3 regions of the Erythrobacter sp. KY5 genome follow, and region 2 is predicted to be linked to each of the others. Evidence: predicted binding sites of a transcription regulator. Region 2 holds the regulator's gene; each other region holds the start of a gene.
What was found. The regulator LexA, encoded in region 2, represses DNA repair genes until DNA is damaged. The targets are predictions, from matches to a motif close to GTTCCNCNCTTGTTCT.
Positions count from the first base shown of each region.

Region 1 (7,126 bases), 240 kb from region 2:
GGTTTGCTCGGGATCGAGCGCAAGGATCGTATCGCGTTCCTGTTCGCAGGTGCGCAGAAAAGTGTCGCGATTGGTGCCCCGTTAGCAGCGATCCTGTTCCCCGCCGAAGTGGCGGGTTTCGTCATTGCCCCGCTGTTGCTGTACCACTTGCTGCAACTGATGATCGCAGCGCCGGTCGCCTCAATGCTGGCCGACGACTAGCTCTTCGGCTGGTACGTTTGCTCGTCGGTCGGGAACGTGCGCGTGCGTACCTCTTCAGCGTATTTTTCGACGGTTTTGTCGATGACGCTTGCAATATCCTCGTACCGTTTCACGAAGCGCGGGACGCGCTCGAACATGCCAAGCATGTCTTCGGTGACGAGTACTTGACCATCGCACTGGGCAGAGGCTCCGATGCCGATCACCGGAATTTCGAGTGACTGGGTAAGGGCGACTGCGATAGGTTCCAGTACCCCTTCCGCGACTACCGAAAATGCGCCAGCATCCTCAACAGCTTTCCCGTCGCGAAGGATTTTTTCGTGTTCCTGCTGGCTCCGTCCGCGGGCAGCGTAGCCTCCAAGCACGTTAACCGCCTGTGGTGTCAGGCCGACATGACCCATCACCGGAATACCGCGATTGGTGAGAAAGCTGATCGTCTCAGCCATGGCTTCGCCGCCTTCAAGCTTGACAGCAGCGCAACCGGTTTCCGCCATGATCCGGCTGGCCGTGTCGAAAGCCTGTTCTTTGGATGCCTCGTATGACCCGAACGGCATGTCGACTACGACAAGGCTGTGATAGCTGCCACGGACCACCGCTGCACCGTGCGCGATCATCATTTCCGGCGTGACCGGCAGAGTTGAATCGAGACCGTAGATCACTTGCCCGAGTGAATCGCCGACAAGCAGGATATCGCAGTGCGTATCAAGCAATTGTGCCTGACGTGCGGTATAAGCGGTCAGCATGACGAGCGGCTCTTTGGTCGCGCCATCCTTCTTGTGATCGCGAATGCGCGGGACTGTCAGTCGCTTGCGCGGCTTGGGGGTGGGGTTGGCTCTGCTGGTGCTCGTATCGAGCTGAAATGTGGTCGACATGAGGGCTGATCTAGCGTCGCAACGCGCAAACGACAAACAGGGATATTGCTCTGCCCCCTTGGCGAGAGCGTCGAAACATTGCAGATAGGCGTCAACACAAGACAATGCGCTTGGGGAAGCGCGATCCAAGAGGGATTTTTCTAGACATGGCAGCAGCAGGTTCAGGCCACGAAAATTGGTCGTCACGCAGCGCGTTCATACTCGCTGCGGTTGGTTCGGCGGTGGGCCTGGGCAATATGTGGCGCTTTCCTGCCGAAGCGGGCGAGAACGGGGGCGGCGCGTTCGTTCTGTTCTACATCTTCTGCGTCTTGCTGATCGGTTTGCCGGTGCTCCTGTCCGAAGTGCTGATCGGTCGTCATGGGCAGGCCTCGGCTCCCGACAGCGTTCGCAAGGTTGCGCGCGATTCCAATGCTTCGGGAGGCTGGAGCATAATCGGTTCGTTGGGCGTCTTTGCCGCCTTTTTGATCCTCAGCTTCTATTGCGTCGTGGGTGGATGGGTTCTCTACTACGTCGGTGTGTTCGTGAGCGATCTGTTTCAGACCGGGCTTACCGGGGGTGCTTTCGACGGGCGCGCTGCGGAAGATATCGAGGGGCTGCTTCCTGGTCTGTTCGGCAATGGCGGGTTGATGGTTGGCCTCAATCTCGGCTTTCTGGCGGTGACGATGTTCTTCGTGGCGCGCGGTGTATCGAGCGGTATCGAGTGGGTTGCGGTCTATCTCATGCCGATCTTCTTCCTGCTGTTCCTCGGCATCACGATCTATGGCGCCTTCACCGGCAATTTCAGTGAAGCGGTTTCCTATCTCTTCACGTTCGATTTCTCGAAGCTGACCGGTGAAGTGATGCTGGCAGCGGTCGGGCAGGCGTTCTTCTCACTGTCTCTGGGCGTTGCGGGAATGATAACCTACGGCTCCTATGCCAACCGCGACACAAATCTGGGTCAGACCTCTGGGATAATTGCCGGCGCCGATACGGGCGTCGCGCTGCTCGCCGGTCTCGCTATCTTCCCGATTGTCTTTGCTGCCGGCCTTTCGGCGAGCGCAGGTCCGGGCCTCATGTTCCAGTCGCTGCCGATCGCGTTCCAGGCGATGCCGTTCGGCTCGCTCATCGGGCTTGCGTTTTTCGTCATGGTCTTCTTTGCCGCGCTGACCAGTTCGGTGTCGCTGCTCGAAGCTCCCGTTGCTTTCCTGAAAGACAAGGTTCGAATTTCGCGCGCAATGGCGACGATCCTCGTCGGCGCAGGGGCGGCTTTGCTGGGCGTGCTGGCGTCGCTTTCCTTTAACGACATGGCGGAATTCTACCCGCTGAGCTTCATTCCGCTATTTGCCGAAGCGAATTTCTTCGATGCGCTCGACGGAGTGACGGCCAAGCTGTTCATGCCGATCGGCGCAATCCTGACCTGTATCTTCGTAGGCTGGATCGCGGATGCCAGGTTGATCGATGATGAGAACGGGCTCGACGGGGCGCTGCACCAGACCTGGCGCGCTCTGGTGCGTTATGTCTGCCCGATTGCGCTTTTCCTGATCCTTCTGGCTGGCATCTTCCCGGAAACGGCTGCGATTGTGATGGAAGGGATTGCTGCCCGGTTCAGCCGATTTGGTTGAGCAGCGGTGCATCTAATGAAAAGGGCCGCCTGTAGGGGCGGCCCTTTTCTTTTGCGGTATGGTCGGTCAGAGCGCGACGTTTTCGACGTGCTCTTTCTCGGCTTCGTCGTGGACGTTCATGCCGAGCGCCATCTTGGCAGTGTTAAGCAGGCCAAGATCGCCGCTCCAGATCTCAGCATCGCCGAGGTCCATGCGCAGGAAAACGATGTTTGGATCGTCCTTGCCACCTTCGTACCAGGCTTCAACGAAGTTGTTCCAGAACTGGTCGAAGCGCTCTTGGCTTGTCTCGCGGGTGAGCGTGCCGTTGAAGCGGGCGTACATGTCGTGACCCTTGCCCTGAAAGGTCGCGGTCGCCGCACCGAGCTTGTTGAAGTCGCTATGCGCGTGAGTGAAGAACCAGATCGCGCTGTTGGCGTCCTTGTCGAGCTGCGGGCTCATGGGGACTGCGGTTGCGGGTTGTCCGTCCAGTTGGAGGAACAGGAATGGCGAATCTGCCAGCGCTTTCCAGAACTGGGTTTTGAGTTCGTCGGCTTTGCCTTCGTTGTAACGCATTGATGTATCTCCTTGTCTATCCACTCAATGCGCGGGGAGGGGGCAGCGTTCCATTTCAGGTGTCTGTTGCGGTCATGCGGGCCGAAAAATCGTTGCACTGATAAGTAAATGAGAACATATTAAGAACAAATGAGGCTCGGCCGAGTCTCTCATGATATTCCTATGACCAGTCCTGCTCTTCCTTCCGGGGCGAAAGCCCTGCACGATCTGTCCGTTTCTTCGCGCCCTCCGGCTCACTGCGGAGGGGGCGCTGCGTCATGTCTGTCGGCTCACACCTTGTCGGCAGAGGAAATCGCGGCGATCTCGAAGGCGAGGGAGGGGCGCTGGCAACCCGGACTTCCCGATCAGCCGCTTCACAGTGAAATTTTCACCAGCGCCCGCGACGCGAGCGGGGCCGGACTGGCGCTGGCTCTGGCACGCGATGCGCTCAAGGAGGCGGCTCATTCTGACGACCCGCTCGCCGAAGCTGATGATCGCCGACATATCCTTTGGGTGCAGGATGCGCGTGCGCTGCAGATGGGCGGACGACCTTATATTCATGGGCTACCGGAGGAATTTCGCGAGCGCCTGATCCATGTCGAGGCTCGCAAACCCGAAGATGCGCTATTCGCCCTGGAAGAAGGGCTCAAGTGCCGCGATCTTGCCTGCGTGATCGGTGAGATTGCTAGCAATCCGCGCGCTCTCGATTTTACTGCCTCGCGAAGGCTCAGCCTCGCCGCAGAAAAGCATGGTGTGGCCTTGTGGCTGGTGCGGATCGATGCAGAACCCGACCTGTCTTCGGCGCGGATGCGTTGGCGGGTGCGGCCTGCTGTTTCGGCATCCCCGCGTTGGAACGCCGATGCCCCTGGTGTGCCAACCTGGCAGGCTGAACTGTTCCGCGCGCGCGGCCACGCTCCCGGACAATGGACACTCACTTATGACGAAGGACGCCTCTTTACCCGCAGCGCCTTGCAACCCGCCAACACGCCTAGCCACACCGCCGCGCCGTATTCTGGCCGTCTGGTGCGCCCGACTGTCGGTCGATCGCTGGCGGCTGTCGCTCGCGCCTGAAGGGACAGACAGGAAGGCCTGCGGGCCCGGCGAAGGCGCCGATGGCGAGCCGACCGTACTCATAATCGAAACCGCACACGGCCCGCGCATCCATGCCGTGAATCGCGCAGGGCACGATGCTGGCGCACGGACAGGAATGATGCTTGCTGATGCCCGCACGGTATGTCCGTCGCTTATGACCGCTCCTGCTGACCCGGCGGGCGATCTTGCGTGTCTGGAAAAACTGGCCGTGTGGGCTCAGCGCTGGGGTCCATGGAGCACGCTTGATCCTCCGGACGGCGTGTTGGTCGATGTTACCGCTGCCGCTCATTTGTTCGGCGGTGAAGCGCGCTTGCTGGCTGATGTTGAAACTGCGTTTGCGGGCCGTGGTTTTGCCGTGCGCACAGGTCTTGCTCCGACCGCTGGCGCGGCCTGGGCTTTGGCGCACTACGGTCCGGCCCGTTCGATTTTGTTGGAAAGCGAAAACATGACCCGCACTCTCGCCGACCTGCCGGTTGCAGCGCTGCGGTTGGATGACGACGTGCTCACCGTCTTGCGACGTCTGGGTCTCAAGCGGCTTGGGGAGCTTGCCGACATCACGACCGGAGCCGTGAACCGAAGCGAAGAGGCCGCGCGCGATGCGCTCCATCGCCGTTTCCGCAACCGCAGGTCGCCGAGCGCAAATCCACTGATCCGGCTCGACCAACTTCTCGGCCGCGTGCCTGAACCGTTGCTGCCGATCGTTCCGAAGCAGATGCCGCTCGTGCAGCGCCGTTTGATGGAACCGCTGCGCCATCGTTCTCTGCTTGACCGTGTGCTCGCCGACCTTGCCGAGGATATGGCACGCGAACTTGAAGGGCGAGGCGAGGGGGCGAGGCGGCTCGAACTCGGTCTGTGGCGGGTCGATGGCGAAGTCATCGTGCGACAGCTTGAACTGGCGGCTGCCACACGCGATGCGGGGCACATCACCCGCCTGTTCGAGGAAAAGCTCGACAACATCGATGCAGGGTTCGGGATCGAGACCGTGCGGCTGCGAGCCAGCTGGGCCGAACCGCTGGCCGCAGCGCAGGGCGATGTAGAAGCGGCTGCCGAGCGTCACGGAACCTCGCTTGCCGCCTGTATTGACAGGTTGAGCGTGCGGCTTGGCCCTGACGCTGTGCGCCGACCCGTCCCCCATGCCAGTCACCTCCCGGAGCGAGCGCAAAGCTGGTCTCCACCGCTTGAGATGGCGCCACCGGTCCAGATTGGGCCTGTGGGCGAGAGGCCCCTGAAATTACTCGACAGACCGGAACCTATCGCGGTTCTGTATGCCTCCCCCGATGGTTCCCCGCAGCGTTTTCGCTGGCGCGGACAGGTGCATGAAGTGATGCGTGTCGAAGGGCCGGAACGCATCGCCCCTGAATGGTGGCGGGTGCGCTCTACAGTGCGGCTGCGCGACTATTACCGAATCGAGGATTCCACTGGAGCGCGCTATTGGATCTATCGCCACGGTATTGTCGGTGATGGCAGGGGAGGGATGCCGGACTGGTTTCTTCAGGGCTTGTCCGCCTGAGTGTCCTAAGCGGGTCTTACTGCCAAACTAAGGTTTCCTTTACGCCAATGTGCGATGTGGAAACCATGAATATGCCCACCGTTTCAAGAACTTCGCAGCGACGCCCGCTTCGCCTGATGGTGAAGAGTCGAGTGGAATCGCGTGCTATCAATGTCGATATGATCGATATCTCTGAAGGTGGTTGCAAGATCAGGGGGACGCTCGGCTTTGCCAGTGTTGGGGATCGCGTCACCATGAAGCTCGCAAATCTTCACGCGCCCGTTGGCCGCATCGCCTGGATCGAAGGGCGCATTGCCGGCGTCGCTTTCGAAGGCGAAATCCACCCGGCAGTCCTCGATCATCTGTGCGCAGCGCAGATTCCCGACATTGCTGCCGAAAAGGACAATTTGCGCCGTCTTTGAGCCGCCACACGGCGAGAGGATCGGTTGCAAGCTTTGCATTTGGCAAAATCGATGACGGAACATATAAGGAACATATGTCCGGTGAAACGCTCCGCGAAAAACTCGAAATTCTTGCCGATGCGGCAAAATATGATGCGTCGTGCGCGTCATCGGGAACTGCGCGCAAGAACTCGCTTGGGGGGAAAGGCATTGGCTCGACCGAGGGGATGGGCATCTGCCATGCTTATGCGCCCGATGGACGCTGCATCTCGCTTTTAAAGATCCTACTGACCAATCATTGTATTTTCGACTGCCACTATTGCGTGAACCGAAAAAGCTCAAATGTGAGGCGCGCGCGCTTCACGCCGCAGGAAGTCGCGGACCTCACGCTCAATTTCTACAAGCGCAATTATATCGAAGGGCTGTTCCTGTCCTCCGGCATCGTCAAAAGCGCCAACCACACGATGGAGCAACTGGTCGAGGCCGCGCGCATCCTGCGCGAAGAACACGATTTTCGCGGCTATATTCACCTCAAATCGATCCCTGAAGCTGACCCTGAACTGATCGATCAGGCGGGGCTTCATGCCGACCGCGTCTCGATCAACGTCGAGCTGCCGACCCGCTCGGGTCTCTCGCGCCTCGCACCTGATAAGGACGAGGCACAGATCGAGGGCGCAATGGACAAGACCAAGGCGCGGATCATTCAGGCCAAGGATGAGCGCAAGCGTTTCAAGCACGCGCCGCGCTTCGCACCTGCCGGCCAATCGACCCAGATGATCGTTGGCGCGGATGCGGCGAGCGATGCCGATATCGTGGGCAAGGCGAGCACGCTCTACAAGGCGTTCGGTCTGCGCCGTGTTTATTACAGCGCTTTCTCTCCGATCCCAGATGCGAGTGCGGTGCTGCCGTTGAAACGCCCGCCGCTAATGCGAGAGCACAGGC
Region 1 covers NZ_CP021912.1:1,963,701-1,970,826, forward strand. The annotation lists gene CD351_RS09250 (bile acid:sodium symporter family protein) at 1-201, shown strand, start outside; gene panB (3-methyl-2-oxobutanoate hydroxymethyltransferase) at 198-1,070, opposite strand; gene CD351_RS09260 (sodium-dependent transporter) at 1,217-2,671, shown strand; gene CD351_RS09265 (pyridoxamine 5'-phosphate oxidase family protein) at 2,738-3,223, opposite strand; gene CD351_RS09270 (ImuA family protein) at 3,485-4,273, shown strand; gene CD351_RS09275 (DUF6504 family protein) at 4,215-5,804, shown strand; gene CD351_RS09280 (PilZ domain-containing protein) at 5,876-6,205, shown strand; gene CD351_RS09285 (putative DNA modification/repair radical SAM protein) at 6,280-7,126, shown strand, end outside.
Region 1: a site for LexA is predicted at 3,346-3,361, ahead of CD351_RS09270 (ImuA family protein). Genes of this name have one in related genera too.

Region 2 (7,126 bases):
CGTCCGAGCCGTGGATCAGTGGCACGTGGGCGTAGATCGGATCGGGCCATCCCCCCTCAATTTCGTCCATCGCCCGGTAGATCGGCAATTGGCGAAAGGCGTTGTTGAGGTGATCGTCGCCGCGAATAACGTGCGTGACCCCCATGTCGTGATCGTCCACCACCGCTGCAAGCATGTAGGTCGGTGTCCCGTCCGCGCGCAGGATGATGTAGTCGTCTAGTTCCTCATTGCGCACTGAAACCGTGCCCTGGACCTTGTCTTCGATGGTCGCCTCTCCTTCGAGCGGCGTTTTAAGTCGGACGGCATAAGGAGCGCCGTCGGGCGCTTCCGATGGATCACGGTCACGCCAGCGGCCATCATACCGCATCGGCTGCTTGTTGGCGCGCTGGTCTGCCCGCATGGCTTCCAGTTCTTCAGGAGTGGCGAAGCACTTGTAAGCATGACCTGCCTCAAGAAGCTTGTGCGCAACTTCTGCGTGCCTGTCCGCGCGCTGCGACTGGAATGTGGGCGCTTCGTCATAGTCGAGGCCGAGCCAGTCCAATCCATCCAGGATCGCGTCGATCGCTTCCTGCGTGGAGCGCTTCTTGTCCGTATCCTCGATGCGCAACAGCGCCTTTCCGCCGTGATGGCGGGCGAAGAGCCAGTTGAAGAGCGCCGTGCGAGCTCCGCCGATATGGAGGAAGCCTGTAGGCGACGGGGCAAAACGGGTGACAACTGGGCTTGCCATGGGCTTGATATTCCTATTCATTCTAGCGCATTGAGTATGGCCGAACCCGAAGGGGGAAATGGGCCCTTGGCCAATACGCCGATCATTCCGATTGCGGGCGAGCCCGACAGCAGCGTTGAGGCTGCGCGAACCGATCCGTCTGGCCCTCGAGAGGCCGCTGCGCGCCTGTGGCAAAGGGGCGGCGGATTGTCCAGCGCTGCGAGCGCGCTTGCGACCAAGGTCGAAGCCTTCCTGGCCGGAGCGGGCTTCGACCGTGCACCGTGGCTGGCCGTCGTCTTCGTCGCAGGAATCCTTAGCTGGTTCGCCTTGCGCAACGAATGGCAATGGTGCGCAGGGATCGCTCTCTCTTTGCTCACGGCCTTGTTCGCGCTGGCTGCGTGGAGGGACCGGCCGGAACGCGACCATGTTCGAACGGCCCTGATCGCGTGTGGCCTCGTTTTTGCCGCAGGGGTCAGCGTCATCTGGCTGCGCTCCGAAATGGTGGGCGCGGAGCCGATTGAGCGCCCCATGATCGAGCGCGTTCAGGGATATGTGCTTGAGCGCGTGGATCAGCCATCGCAGGACCGCATTCGCCTCACGCTGGCTGTTCGTGATGCGGCCAATGGGCAGGGCCGAAGGATCAGGGTCAATGTCCCGCTCGGCGTTGCTCAGGATGCGACAGAGGGCCTCGATGCCGGGGCCTTGGCTGAAGGAGCGGTCGTCCGAATGCGCGTCCGCCTCATGCCACCGGCGAGCCCCATGCTACCGGGCGCTTACGATTTTGCCAGAGCAGCCTGGTTCAAGGGGTTGAGCGGCACTGGCAGCGTGCTGGGCGAGGTCGAAGTGATAGAGCCTGCGCCGCAAACCAGCGGAATTGCCTCGATGCAACGCGCTCTGTCGGCCCACGTTAGGGACCGCGTCGACGGTTCGGCCGGTACAATCGCTGCTGCATTTGCAAGCGGCGACAGGGGAGCAATCGCCGAGGCGGACGAGGACGCCATGCGCGATGCAGGCCTTACCCACCTGCTTGCAATCAGCGGGCTGCATGTGAGCGCGGTGATCGCGGCTGCCTATTTCATGGCGCTCAAGCTGCTTGCGCTTTTCCCCGCCATCGCTCTGCGCGTGAGGCTCCCGGTCGCAGCTGCCGCTATCGGAGCGCTGGCCGGGATCGGCTATACTTTGCTGACAGGTGCGCAGGTTCCAACCGTGCGCAGCTGCGCCGCAGCCATGCTGGTTCTGATCGCGCTTGCGATGGGCCGCGATGCGCTGTCTTTGAGAATGGTTGCGGTCGCAGCCGCGTTCGTGCTGCTGCTTTGGCCGGAGAGCGTCATCGGGCCGAGCTTCCAGATGAGCTTTGCTGCAGTCCTTGCGATCGTGGCGCTCCATTCCTCGGGGCCTGTAAAAGCATTCCTCGCGCCGCGGGAAGAGCATTGGCCGCGCCGTTTCGGCAGGGGGGTGTTCATGCTGTTCGTGACCGGTCTCGTTATCGAGATCGCGCTCATGCCGATCGTTCTATTCCACTTCCACCGCGCGGGCTTGTACGGGGCCTTCGCCAATGTGCTCGCAATCCCGCTTGTAACCTTCATCTCGATGCCGCTCATCGCGGTTGCATTGGCGTTCGATATCGTTGGCCTCGGCGCACCGTTCTGGTGGCTTGTCGAGACCTCTTTGAAGGCGCTGCTTACCATTGCCCACTTCACCGCTTCACAGCCCGGTGCCGTCAAGCTCATGCCTCAGATGAGCGGCCTGACCATCGCGCTTTTCGTAGGCGGTGGCTTATGGCTCGCCCTGTGGAGCGGTAGGGCGCGTTTGCTCGGCTTCGTGCCGGCAGGTCTTGCGACGGCCCTGCTGCTGTTCACGCCGATACCGGATGTCCTGATCGGGAGGGAAGGACGCAATGTCGGCATCACGATCGAAGATGACGATGGCAGTCTCAGGCTCTTGTCTTTGCGTGACAGCCGATCCTCCTATTCACGCGACAACCTTCTCGAATTGGCGAGCGTTCAAAGCGAACCCATCCCTCTTGCACAATGGGATGGCGCACAGTGTTCGACCGAGTTTTGCACGCTGGTGATCGAACGGGGAGGGAGGACCTGGTCTCTCCTGCTTGCGCGCAATCGCGATCTTATAGAGGAGCGCTCGCTCTCTGCCGCCTGCGAGCGGGCCGATATCGTGGTCGCCGACCGTTTCCTGCCGAGATCGTGCCAGCCTCGCTGGCTCAAGGCAGACCGCCGTTTGCTGTCACGCACCGGCGGACTTGCGCTCAACCTTGAAGATGGCGAGGTGTCCAGCGTTGCCGAAGGTCAGGGAGGGCATGGCTGGTGGCGGGGGGAAGACGACCTTGCATCACCCCGCCGACCACGCAATCAGTGATAACGCCGCAACAGACCTGCAAGTTTACCCTGAACTTCGACCTCGTCAGGGCCGTAGACCTGTGCGTCATAAGTCGCATTGGCCGGATCGAGCCGAACCATGGCGCCTTCCTTGTGCAGGTACTTGAGCGTTGCCTCTTCTCCGCGAACCAGAGCCACCACGATCTCACCATCGCGGGCGGTGTTGGTTCGGCGAACAAGGGCAAAATCGCCATCGAAGATGCCAGCCTCGATCATCGAGTCTCCCGACACTTCAAGAGCGTAATGCTCTCCCGGGCCAAGCAACGCCGCAGGAACCGGCAGTGAGCTTTGCCCTTCGAGTGCCTCAATCGGTGCACCAGCCGCGATGCGCCCGTGAAGCGGGATTTCGATCACGTCATTGGCAGGCTGAGGCGCCTTCGCCATGACGCTGGAAGCTGAAGCAACCGCATCGTTCGCCGTAATCGAAGCGGGCGCGGCCTGCGACCTCGTTGCAGTCACCGCGTCTTCCGGCACCTTGATTACCTCAAGCGCGCGAGCCCGGTTGGGCAGGCGGCGGATAAAGCCGCGTTCTTCAAGAGCAGATATCAGGCGGTGAACCCCCGATTTGCTCTTCAGGTCGAGCGCTTCTTTCATTTCCTCAAAGCTCGGCGAGATACCGGTTTCTTCAAGCCGCTGCTGAATGAAGCGGATCAATTCATGCTGTTTTGCCGTCAACATGGGCAAACTCCGTAAAAGCCGCATTGTCCGCGCCTGAGCCGGAAGTGGCCCGTGCGCAATGCCAAACTCGCGCGCTCCCAGAGGCACCGTCCGTCAAAACGGAACAGGTGCGATACAGAGCACTAACCGCGCACCGATATGGTGAACGAATGTGGAACAAGTAGGCAACTTCGGAAATCGTGTCAAGCGGACTATGTCGACAAACCCAAGGGAATCAGCCATTTTCGATGTTGTAGATGCGCACAGGCTCACCCGGTTGCACTTCGCCTGATCCGGCAGGGCGTTCGATCAGGCAGTTGGCTGCTGCAAGTGAGCGGATTGCGCTCGAATCCTGCGATGCTGCGCGGCGAACGCGCTGCCCGTCGAAGACACCGCGCACGAACTCGCGGCGAGCTCCTGTCGCGGGCATTGTCTCAGCGGCTTGAGCAGTCACCGCGACCGGCAAGCGCGCCGCCATTCCCATCGCCGCACGGGCGAGGGGCAGCGCGAACAGAAACGCGGTCACGAAGCTTGAGACAGGGTTCCCCGGCAGGCCAAGCACCACTTGCGAGCCTCGCGTCGCGACCATGAGCGGCTTGCCCGGCCGGATAGCCACTTTCCAGAAGGCTATATCCGCGCCCCATTCGCGCAAGGCCGATTGCACGAGATCGTGGTCTCCCACAGATGCTCCCCCCGATGTGATGAGGATGTCGCAGCCTTCCGCTCTGGCGAGAGCGGCTGCGAGCGCGCCCATATCGTCGCCCACCGGTCCGATCCTCATGCATTCACCGACGAGGGGCCGCAGCATGGCGGCTATCATCGCTCCGTTCGAGGCGGGGATTTGGTTCGGACCGCAGTTTTCAGGATCTGAGCTCAGCTCATCACCACTATCGAGCACCGCCACTTTTGCGCGTTTGCGGACCGCCAACGTGCCGTGACCCGATGTGATGGCCAGCGCGAGTTGAGCAGGGCCGATCCGGGTTCCGGCTTCGAGTACGGTGTCTCCGGAGGCGAAGTCGAAACCGCGTTTGCGGACATGCTTTCCGAGGGGCGGGGCATCCTCGGCGCTCACTTCGTCTTGCGTGACGTGGGCGTTTTCCTGAATGAGGACGCTATCGCTGCCGGCGGGCATGTGCGCACCGGTTGAGATCCGCACGGCTTCGCCCTCAGCCAGCTTTCCATCGAAGGGCGCACCGGCGCGGCTTTCACCGACGAGCTTCCATGGTCCCGCACCTGAAAGCGCGTAGCCATCCATCGCCGACAGGTCTGCGGAAGGCTGGGTTCGGGCCGCCTTGAGGTCGTGCGCCAGGACCCTGCCCAATGCCTCTTCAACCGGGACCGTTTCCGCGCCCAGCACCGGTACAAGCGCGAGCAGCCGCTCTTGCGCCTCGTCAAGGTCGAGCAATCCGCTCACGCGGCGGGCGCTTTCCAATCGCCGGACTTGCCGCCGCGCTTCTCGATGAGGCGCACCTCGCCAATCACCATCCCCTTATCGATGGCCTTCGCCATGTCGTAGATGGTGAGCAGCGCGGTCGAAACGGCGACCATCGCCTCCATTTCCACGCCGGTCTTGCCTGTCAGCGATGCGGTAGCGGTGGCACGGATCGAGCGATCTTCGAAAGCGAACTCGACGCTCACCGCTTCAAGCCCGAGCGGATGGCACAGCGGGATCAGCTCGCCCGTGCGCTTGGCGGCCATGATCCCGGCGATGCGCGCCGTGCCGAGTACATCCCCCTTGGGCGCATCGCCTTGGCGGATTGCTTCGAGAGCTTCGGGAGACATGCCGATCCGCCCGGACGCAATCGCGATACGCTGCGTTTCGGCTTTGCCGCCGACATCGACCATGCGCGCGGAGCCTTGCGAATCGAGGTGTGTCAAACCGTTCATATTCAGGACCTTACCTGAGAAGTGGACCGCATGTTACACGGTCCAGAGGCAAATAGTGGGTCGATCACACCAACGCGGTCTGATAGCCATTTTCGATCATTAAGGACATTCGCTGCGCCAGTCATATCCGGGTGATGCCACGAAGGCGGCATGTAGGACAGTGCGCGATTATCCTTCGAGCAAGGTCCGCGTCGCCGCCACGATGTCATCGGCCCGCATCAGGCTTTCGCCGACGAGGAACGTCCGCACCCCGCTTTTCGCCAACCTTTCGAGGTCGGCATGATCCGAGATACCGCTTTCCCCCACCAGCAACGCGCCTTCCGGTGCAAGCGGAGCAAGGCGTTCGGTGACGCCAAGCGATGTGGTGAAAGTCTTGAGGTCGCGGTTGTTGACGCCAAGGAGACGGCTTTTCAGATGCGTAGCGGCGCGATCGAGTTCCTTCTCGTCATGGACTTCGATCAGCACGTCCATATTGTGTTCGAGTGAGGCGGCTTCGATTTCGGCCATCTGGCCATCTTCCAGCGCGGCAACGATGATGAGGATCGCGTCCGCCCCGATTGCGCGCGCTTCGAGGCATTGCCAAGGGTCGACCATGAAGTCCTTGCGCAGGACAGGGAGCTGGCACGCGGCGCGGGCGGAGACGAGATAGTCTTCGTGCCCCTGGAAATAGGGCGCGTCGGTCAGGACCGAAAGACAGGCCGCGCCCCCTTTTTCATAGTCGGCTGCATGGCGTGCCGGGTGAAAATCCTCGCGGATCAGGCCTTTTGACGGGCTTGCTTTCTTGATTTCGGCAATCAGCGCAAAGCCGGTCTGTGCGCGTTTACGCAAAGCCGCCTCAAAGCCGCGCGGAGCGGTCTGGATGGCCGCCGCCTGTTCGAGCTGGCTGAGGGGCACAGCGCCTTTGCGGGCGGCGACCACTTCGCGCTTTGCCGCGCAGATTTCTTCAAGCTTGTTCATGCGCGTCAGACCGCCATCTCTATCCAGTCGGCAAGCAGCTTTGCCGCCGCTCCGCTGTCGAGCGCCTCGGCCGCCATGGCGGCGCCATCGGCCCATTCATCAACCTTGCCTGAAACCACCAAAGTCGCCGCAGCGTTCAGCACAACGGCATCTCGGTATGGTCCGGGCGTGCCTTCGAGCAGCGCCTTCAAGGCCTTCGCATTGTGCTGCGCATCGCCTCCGCGGATCGCTTCGACCGGGGCGTGGGGGAGATTTACGTCCGATGCATCGACACGGCGCATTGCAAATTCGTTGCCGGTGACATCGGCAAGTTCGTTTCCGCCCGCTAGGCTGAGTTCGTCGAGGCCCTCGTCGCCCGAAACGATGAATGTGCGCTCCGTACCCAGCTTCGCTTTCGCCTCGGCATAGATCGGGACGTAACCGGGGCGCGCGATGCCGATCAGCTGGCGCTTCACGCCTGCCGGGTTCGACAGCGGTCCCATGAGGTTGAAGATCGTGCGCTTGCCGATCTGAAGGCGAATGGGCT
Region 2 covers NZ_CP021912.1:2,202,603-2,209,728, reverse strand. The annotation lists gene gltX (glutamate--tRNA ligase) at 1-727, opposite strand, end outside; gene CD351_RS10450 (ComEC/Rec2 family competence protein) at 764-3,079, shown strand; gene lexA (transcriptional repressor LexA) at 3,073-3,777, opposite strand; gene CD351_RS10440 (molybdopterin molybdotransferase MoeA) at 3,992-5,170, opposite strand; gene moaC (cyclic pyranopterin monophosphate synthase MoaC) at 5,167-5,643, opposite strand; gene trpC (indole-3-glycerol phosphate synthase TrpC) at 5,812-6,600, opposite strand; gene trpD (anthranilate phosphoribosyltransferase) at 6,606-7,126, opposite strand, start outside.

Region 3 (7,126 bases), 1.5 Mb from region 2:
CGCTCCGGCCCGGCAGAACCGCGCTACCGCGAAGACGGCGCGCCGCGATCGGTTATGGGGAACCTCCCCTATGGTGAGAATGACAACGATACGGTCGCGCAGAGGAGCGCGAAGGAAAGTCTGCGCTAAAGACCTCTCGCGACCCGAATACGAAGAGCCGCCCCTACCGCCAAACGGCGCGAGGGCGGCTTTTTCGTGCCTAGCCTCTGGCTTTCTTCGATCCGAAAAAGCTTCCGCCTCCCAGCACCGTGATGCCCAGGAAGAAGCCGAAATCGTACCACGCGCCCGAATTGGGCACGGCATAGACCGCAATGTCAGGCGAAAAGAGCGAGCCGATCCACGCCCACGGGAAGATGAAACCGTGTTAGATACCCCAGAACACGCCGGGCGCGTCTGGATCGGTGCTGACCCCGGCGTCGATCTGGCTCGCGCAGGCGGACAGCAGCAGCGCAAGAGCAAAGGCGGCGATTACCCGCATCATGCGCTCATCACCTGAAACAGCACGATCAGCCACAGCACCGGAATGAACAGCGTCGCCATCGCGATATGCAGGCGTCCGGCATTGGCGAGGTGTCCTTCGCCCCGGCGGATGTGTCGTATTCCATTGGCAACGAATGCGAGCGCCACCAGTGTGCCCCCGATCCCGACCCATATTTGCAGCGGCATGCTCTTCTCCCTTCAAGCGGGAGCAAGATTGCCACACTTTCGAGAAGCGCGCGAGGGGTGCGTCAGCAGAAACGCTGTGGGCGGGTGTCGTTTATCTGGCTGAAGGTCGCAGAGATATTGGCTTGCGACGGGCCGGGCACGTGGCTCGCCTGAAATCCATCGACCTGCGCCTGCGAAAGCGGCTGCGCGAAGCCGATGCCCACCTCGCCTTTCGCAATCCACTTGACGATCGCGCGGTGGGGGCCGGTTCCGGCCACCATGATCTGGATCGGAGAGCCGAGGGTGAAGCTGCGCTCGCCCTTCTCGAAACGGCAACCGCCAACCGAGACATCGCGCAAGATCACATCGTGCGGGTCGCCAAGATCAGCGAGATACCGTCCCGGAACATTGCTGAGCTTGCGCTTGGTCTGCCTCGTTTTCATGCTTCAGAGCGATACATGATCGGGCTTAAAGCCTGGTAAAATATACTGGCGCGGGGGCGTTATGGGGCTGTGTCCGCAAAATCGCTCAGGGGTCTGCCGATACACTCGGACAGCAGCGCAGCCTCCTCCCCCAGCCCCGCCGGCGCGGCGACCGTGCTTACCGTTTCGTCATCCCACACGAACCGCACCTCCTCGACAATCGCCAGATCGCGCGCGACCCAGCCGGGTGCGGCGGACATGAAAGCAGGCCCGGTGCCATCGTCGAGAAACCGGATCGTGCCCTCGCCAAGCTCCTCGCTCCGGCCATCTGAAAGCCGCAGGAGAAATCCGAAATAGCCCGCATCTTCGCTGTTATCCGGCGGGGTAATGGGGCCCGCATCAAAACTGACGCGCACGAATTCGCCCTCTCGCCCGGCGATGACGGTCATGTCGCTGGGCGAGCCTGCGATGCGAAGCGAGCAGAATTCCTCATCCGCAATCACGACATTGCCGGCGGCGGTGCGACCGAATTCGTTCGCGGGTGCGGGGGCGCAAGCCGCGAGGCCCAGTGCCGAGGCAAAAAGGCATGGCGCAACGCAAAACGCGGCCCAACCGGGGGTTGGACCGCGTCTTGTCATGAAACTGCCGGCTCGGATCACTGGCAGCTCAAACATTCCTCGTAATCGGTCTGCCCGCCTTCTGCCGACCCAGCGGCGAGTTCGAACTTGGCCGCGTCGGCGGTGTTGTCCGCTTCGACCCCGCCTGCAAAACCGGCGCGCTGAACCGACTTCGAGCGCAGGTAATAGAGCGACTTGATGCCTTTCTCCCATGCCTGGAAGTGCAGCATCATCAGGTCCCACTTGTCGACGTCAGCCGGGATGAACAGGTTCAGCGACTGAGCCTGGTCGATATAGGGCGCGCGGTCGGCTGCAAATTCCAGCAGCCAGCGCTGATCGATCTCGAAGCTGGTCTTGAAGCTCGCTTTTTCCTCTTCGGTAAGGAAGTCGAGATGCTGAACCGAGCCGCCCTTCTCGAGGATCGAGTTCCAGACATTGTTCGAGTTCTTGCTCTTCTTGTCGAGCAGCTTTTCAAGATACGGGTTCTTCACGACGAAGCTGCCCGAAAGCGTCTTGTGCGTGTAGATGTTGGCCGGGATCGGCTCGATGCAGGCGCTCGTGCCGCCGCAGATGATCGAAATCGACGCGGTCGGCGCGATTGCCATCTTGCAGGAAAAACGCTCCATCGCGCCCATTTCGGCCGCATCGGGGCAAGGTCCACGCTCCTGCGCGAGCAGCATCGAAGCCTCGGACGCCTTGGCCTGAATGTGCTTGAACATTTTCAGGTTCAGCGCCTTGGCCATTGCGCTTTCAAAGCCCAGCCCCTTCTGTTGGAGGAAGGAGTGGAAGCCCATCACGCCAAGGCCGACCGAACGCTCCCGCTCAGCCGAATAGCGCGCGCGGGCCATTTCGTCGGGTGCGCGGTCGATATAGTCCTGAAGAACGTTGTCGAGGAAGCGCATGACGTCTTCGATGAATTGCTTGTCGGTCGACCATTCGTCCCACTTCTCAAGGTTGAGCGAGCTGAGGCAGCAGACCGCGGTGCGATCGTTACCGAGGTGGTCGATACCGGTCGGCAGCGTGATTTCCGAACACAGGTTCGAGGTTGAGACCTTGAGGCCCAGATCGCGGTGATGCTTGGGCATCATTCGGTTCACGGTGTCGGAGAAGACGATATAAGGCTCGCCCGTTGCAAGGCGGCATTCGACCAGCTTCTGGAACAGCGAACGCGCATTGACGGTGCCGCGCACCTCGCCGGTCTTGGGCGACTTGAGGTCGAATTCCGACCCGTCGCGCACGGCTTCCATGAACTCGTCGGTCAGCAGTACGCCGTGGTGCAGGTTCAGCGCCTTGCGATTGAAGTCGCCCGAAGGTTTGCGGATTTCGAGGAATTCCTCGATCTCCGGGTGGCTGACGTCGAGATAGCAGGCCGCAGACCCACGCCGCAGCGAGCCTTGCGAAATCGCCAGCGTGAGCGAATCCATGACGCGCACGAACGGGATGATGCCGCTGGTCTTGCCGTTGAGGCCGACCGGCTCACCAATGCCGCGCACATTGCCCCAATAGGTGCCGATGCCGCCGCCCTTGGAGGCAAGCCAGACATTCTCGTTCCAGGTGCCCACGATGCCGTCGAGGCTGTCGGACACCGAGTTGAGATAGCACGAGATCGGCAGGCCGCGCGCCGTACCGCCGTTTGAAAGAACGGGGGTCGCGGGCATGAACCACAGGTTCGAGATGTAATCGTAGAGCCGCTGTGCGTGATCCTGATCGTCGGCATATGCATCGGCGACGCGGGCGAACAGGTCCTGATACTTCTCACCGGGCAGCAGGTAGCGGTCGGTCAGCGTTTCCTTGCCGAATTCGGTGAGGTTCGCATCGCGCGCTTCGTCGATCTGCACGTCGAAGCGGCGGTCGTTGACCTTCTTGCTGTCGGGAGTGGCTGCGGCCTTGGCGGCCTGCGCCACGGCATTGCCCAGCGCTTCTGCGCTTTTGGTTGCGATCAGTTCCTCGCTACCTGAATCCGACTTGTCCATCGTAACGGCCTTTTCGTTCTTGATTTCGGCGCCGAGGGTTTCCCCGGTGTCAGCATCACTAAGCACTTCGTCACCTGCCTTGAATTCCATCACTGCCCCGTTTCGCGTCAACTCAGTCGCGTTCTCGTCGAATCGGTTGCTTGCGTTTCGCTCGTCTTATCCGAAAAGCGCGCATGTTCCGATTCTGTTCTGCACCAATCCATCGACAGCTTCTGCACTGCTTTGCCCCTCCGGGCTCACAGGCTTATCCGCCAACACATCAACATTCGGCCCCGTTTTGCCCCTTTGTCGCAGCGACTCCTTCCCTGATCGCGCCCTTTGCTGTTGTGCTTGGGGCTCGAGAGTGAGCGCTATAATTTGGGGGTCCAACGCGAACCGAACCACTAGATACTGAATCAGCGCGGGTATCGGGTCAACGGGTGATTAACCCTAATTCGTTCAGGCAGGCCGGTGTATTGTCATGCTGCAACGCCGCGACGCGTGGTCAAAGCTTGAGTCGCGAGACGCGCAAGACCCAAAATGAATCTGTGAAGAAAAATTTGGTGATTGAATCATTTGAATCAAGCCGTGAATCATTAGCAGGCGGCGTGGAAATTATATTGCGCGCACGGCCCCAACGGGCGCTATCCCTAGCGTCATGTCGAACCACGGAAACCTTCGCCAATGAGTTGATCGACCGGCACTAGGGTCCGTACTCAATAAGGACTGGTGCTGTTGAGTGATTGGTGATTCAAGGCTGTTGGAAGGAGCCTTGGATGAGCAAGCATCTTTACTGGTTGGACGATCAGTCGTGGGCGGCGATTGAGCCTTTGCTGCCCCGTGGTCGGCGCGGTGCACGGCGGGTTGATGATCGGCGCGTGATCTCGGGGATCATGCACATGCTCAAGACGGGTGCCCGGTGGCGCGATTGCCCTTCTGAGTATGGTCCCTACACGACGGTCTACAACCGCTTCAACCGGTGGAGCCGACAGGGCGTGTGGCAAGACATCTTCTATGCTCTGACCGGATCGAGCGGGGTGATCGGCGGGGTCACCGCCTCGGTGGACTCGATGCACATCAAGGCGCATCGCTCGGCAGCGGGCGCAAAAGGGGGGCCTTCCATCACTGTATCGGGCGCTCGCGCGGCGGTCGTACCACCAAGGTTCACGCCCTGACCGATGAGCGGGGACGGCCCCTCGCTCTGGTCCTGACCCCCGGCAACACGCATGATCTGACAGGCGCGCGCGATCTGCTGGCCATCACCGGTGCGCCCCGCCGCCTGCTGGCCGATCGCGCCTATGACGCGCGGTCCCTGCGCGACTGGCTTGCCGAGCACGGCTGCGAACCAGTCATCCCGCCCAACCCGACCCGCAAACACCCGCACACATACGACGCTCTCGCCTACAAGCAGCGCAACGGGATCGAACGCTTCTTCTGCCGCCTGAAAGACTTCCGACGCATCCACACCCGCTACGACAAGCGCGCAGACATCTTCCTCTCTGCAATACTCATCGTCGCCGCCATCATCTGGTGGGCTAATTGAGTCCCGACCCTAAAGCGCTCCCTTGGGGTGGCGCTGGTGATCGAAGCGATCCAGTGCACGATTAACCAGGGCGCTGCGCTGATGGACCGGGCGCGCGGCTGGGGCGGCGCGGTCAGGCGCTCACGCTTTGCGCTGTGCTGACCGAGCGGGTGTGCCCGGTGATCTCATCAACCATGCGGTCCACCAGATCGAGCGGCAGATCGTGCCCCCAGCCCGGAATGGTGACGAGCTTTGCGCCGGGAATGTGCTTCGCTGTATCCTTGCCTGCTTCGAGCTTCACCAGCGGATCGTCCTCGCCATGAAGCACCAGCGTGGGCGTCGTCACCTGAGCCAGCCTTGAGCGCCGGTCGCCATCGTCGATGATCGCGGCGAGCTGACGCGGCAGGCCGGGCGGATAGACGCTGCGCTGAACCAGCGCCTGCACCCGCTTGCGCCGCGCTTCGGGATCGGCGGGAAAGCCGGGGCCGGTGATGTTGCGCGCGATGTTGATGCCGTGCTCGATCACGGCCTCCTCCTCCATCGAGGGCAGCGGCGCGGTGAGCGCTTCGATCGCGCGCTTTTCCGCCTGGGGCAGGCGCGGATTGCCGGTGGTCGACATGACCGAGGTGAGCGAGAGCAGGCGTTCGGCATGGTGGATCGCCATCAGCTGCGCGATCATCCCGCCCATCGACGCGCCGACCACATGCGCGCGTTCGATCTCGAGCGCTTCGAGCAGCGCGATCCCGTCATCGGCCATGTCGCGCAGGGTGTAAGGCACCGCCATCGGAAAGCCGATCCGCTTGCGCAGCAATTGCCAGACCAGCTTGGGCGGCTTTGCATCGCCCATCTTTTGCGACAAGCCGATGTCGCGATTGTCGTAGCGCACGACGTGATAGCCCTTCGAAGCGAGCGCCTCGACAAATTCGATCGGCCAGTGCGCCAATTGCGCGCCTAGCCCCATGACAAGCAGGATCGTTTCGTCCCTTGGATTGCCGTGGGTTTCGTAACACAGCTCAATTCCGTTGGCCGTGATGTGCGGCATAATCTGCTCCTGCTGCGCCCTTCGTGTGGGGCCTTGTTCAATACGATAATGAACAAAGCGCCTTTGCCCGGTCAGATCAAGCGTCGAGGCGCAGCTATGCGGCACAAAGCAAAGGCCCCGCCCGGCCTTTTCGCGCGGATGCAATACGCACGAGAAAGACCGGACGGGACAGCGACTTGGCAGGCCAGGGGCTGCTAGCCGCCAAGCGTGATAAAGTCGTCACCTGCTGCAAGGCGGGCGCTTTCGGTGCGCTGGAGCTGCGCATTGAGCTCGCGATATTCGCGCGGGCTTTCGGCAAAGATGATGTTGGCGAGGAACTGCGCGTTCTCGGCATCGGCAACGGGCACGTCGCTCATATCACCAAGCCAGCGCAGCGCATGCTGAGCCGTGCGGGCAGACGCGCGGTCGCCGGTATTGGTGACCAGCTCGACATTGGCAGGCTTGCCATCGTCGCCCATTTCAAAGGTCAGCTGGACGATGCCCGAGGCCGGACGCAGATTGCGGCGGGCAGGCTCACGCTGAAGCGCCCGGTTGAGCGTCGCGTTGGCGTTTTCGCGCCACTCGGCATACTTTTCGGGCGAGGTGACGACGATTGCGTCGGAATGCTCGGCAGCGGCAGGCGCGGCGAAAGCGAGAGCAGCAGCCAGAACGGCGGCAGGAGCGATTGCAAACTTAACGGGGGTCTTCATTGGATCATCCTCTTTTCCAAACGGGTTGGGTCTTGTCGGATGATCGGCCGGAAAACGCCTGGAGCAGCAGGGCATCAGCCCACGCCCGCTTTAGCTTTCAGCATTAGGGTCGATCAGGTGCTTTGGGAGAGAAACGGGGTAGATCGGGGTCTCCCTCAGCAGCCATGTGAAAAGTGCACTTTGAGCACGATTCTATCAATCACGGCTCTGCCAACGGGCAAATCTATCGTTTGGCGG
Region 3 covers NZ_CP021912.1:717,961-725,086, reverse strand. The annotation lists gene CD351_RS03515 (hypothetical protein) at 1-129, shown strand, start outside; gene CD351_RS03505 (hypothetical protein) at 478-666, opposite strand; gene CD351_RS03500 (PilZ domain-containing protein) at 729-1,088, opposite strand; gene CD351_RS03495 (hypothetical protein) at 1,148-1,705, opposite strand; gene CD351_RS03490 (ribonucleoside-diphosphate reductase subunit alpha) at 1,723-3,747, opposite strand; one part of gene CD351_RS03485 (IS5 family transposase) at 4,413-4,745, shown strand; one part of gene CD351_RS03485 (IS5 family transposase) at 4,748-5,179, shown strand; gene CD351_RS03480 (alpha/beta fold hydrolase) at 5,292-6,200, opposite strand; gene CD351_RS03475 (hypothetical protein) at 6,395-6,889, opposite strand.
Region 3: a site for LexA is predicted at 3,833-3,848, ahead of CD351_RS03490 (ribonucleoside-diphosphate reductase subunit alpha). Genes of this name have one in related genera too.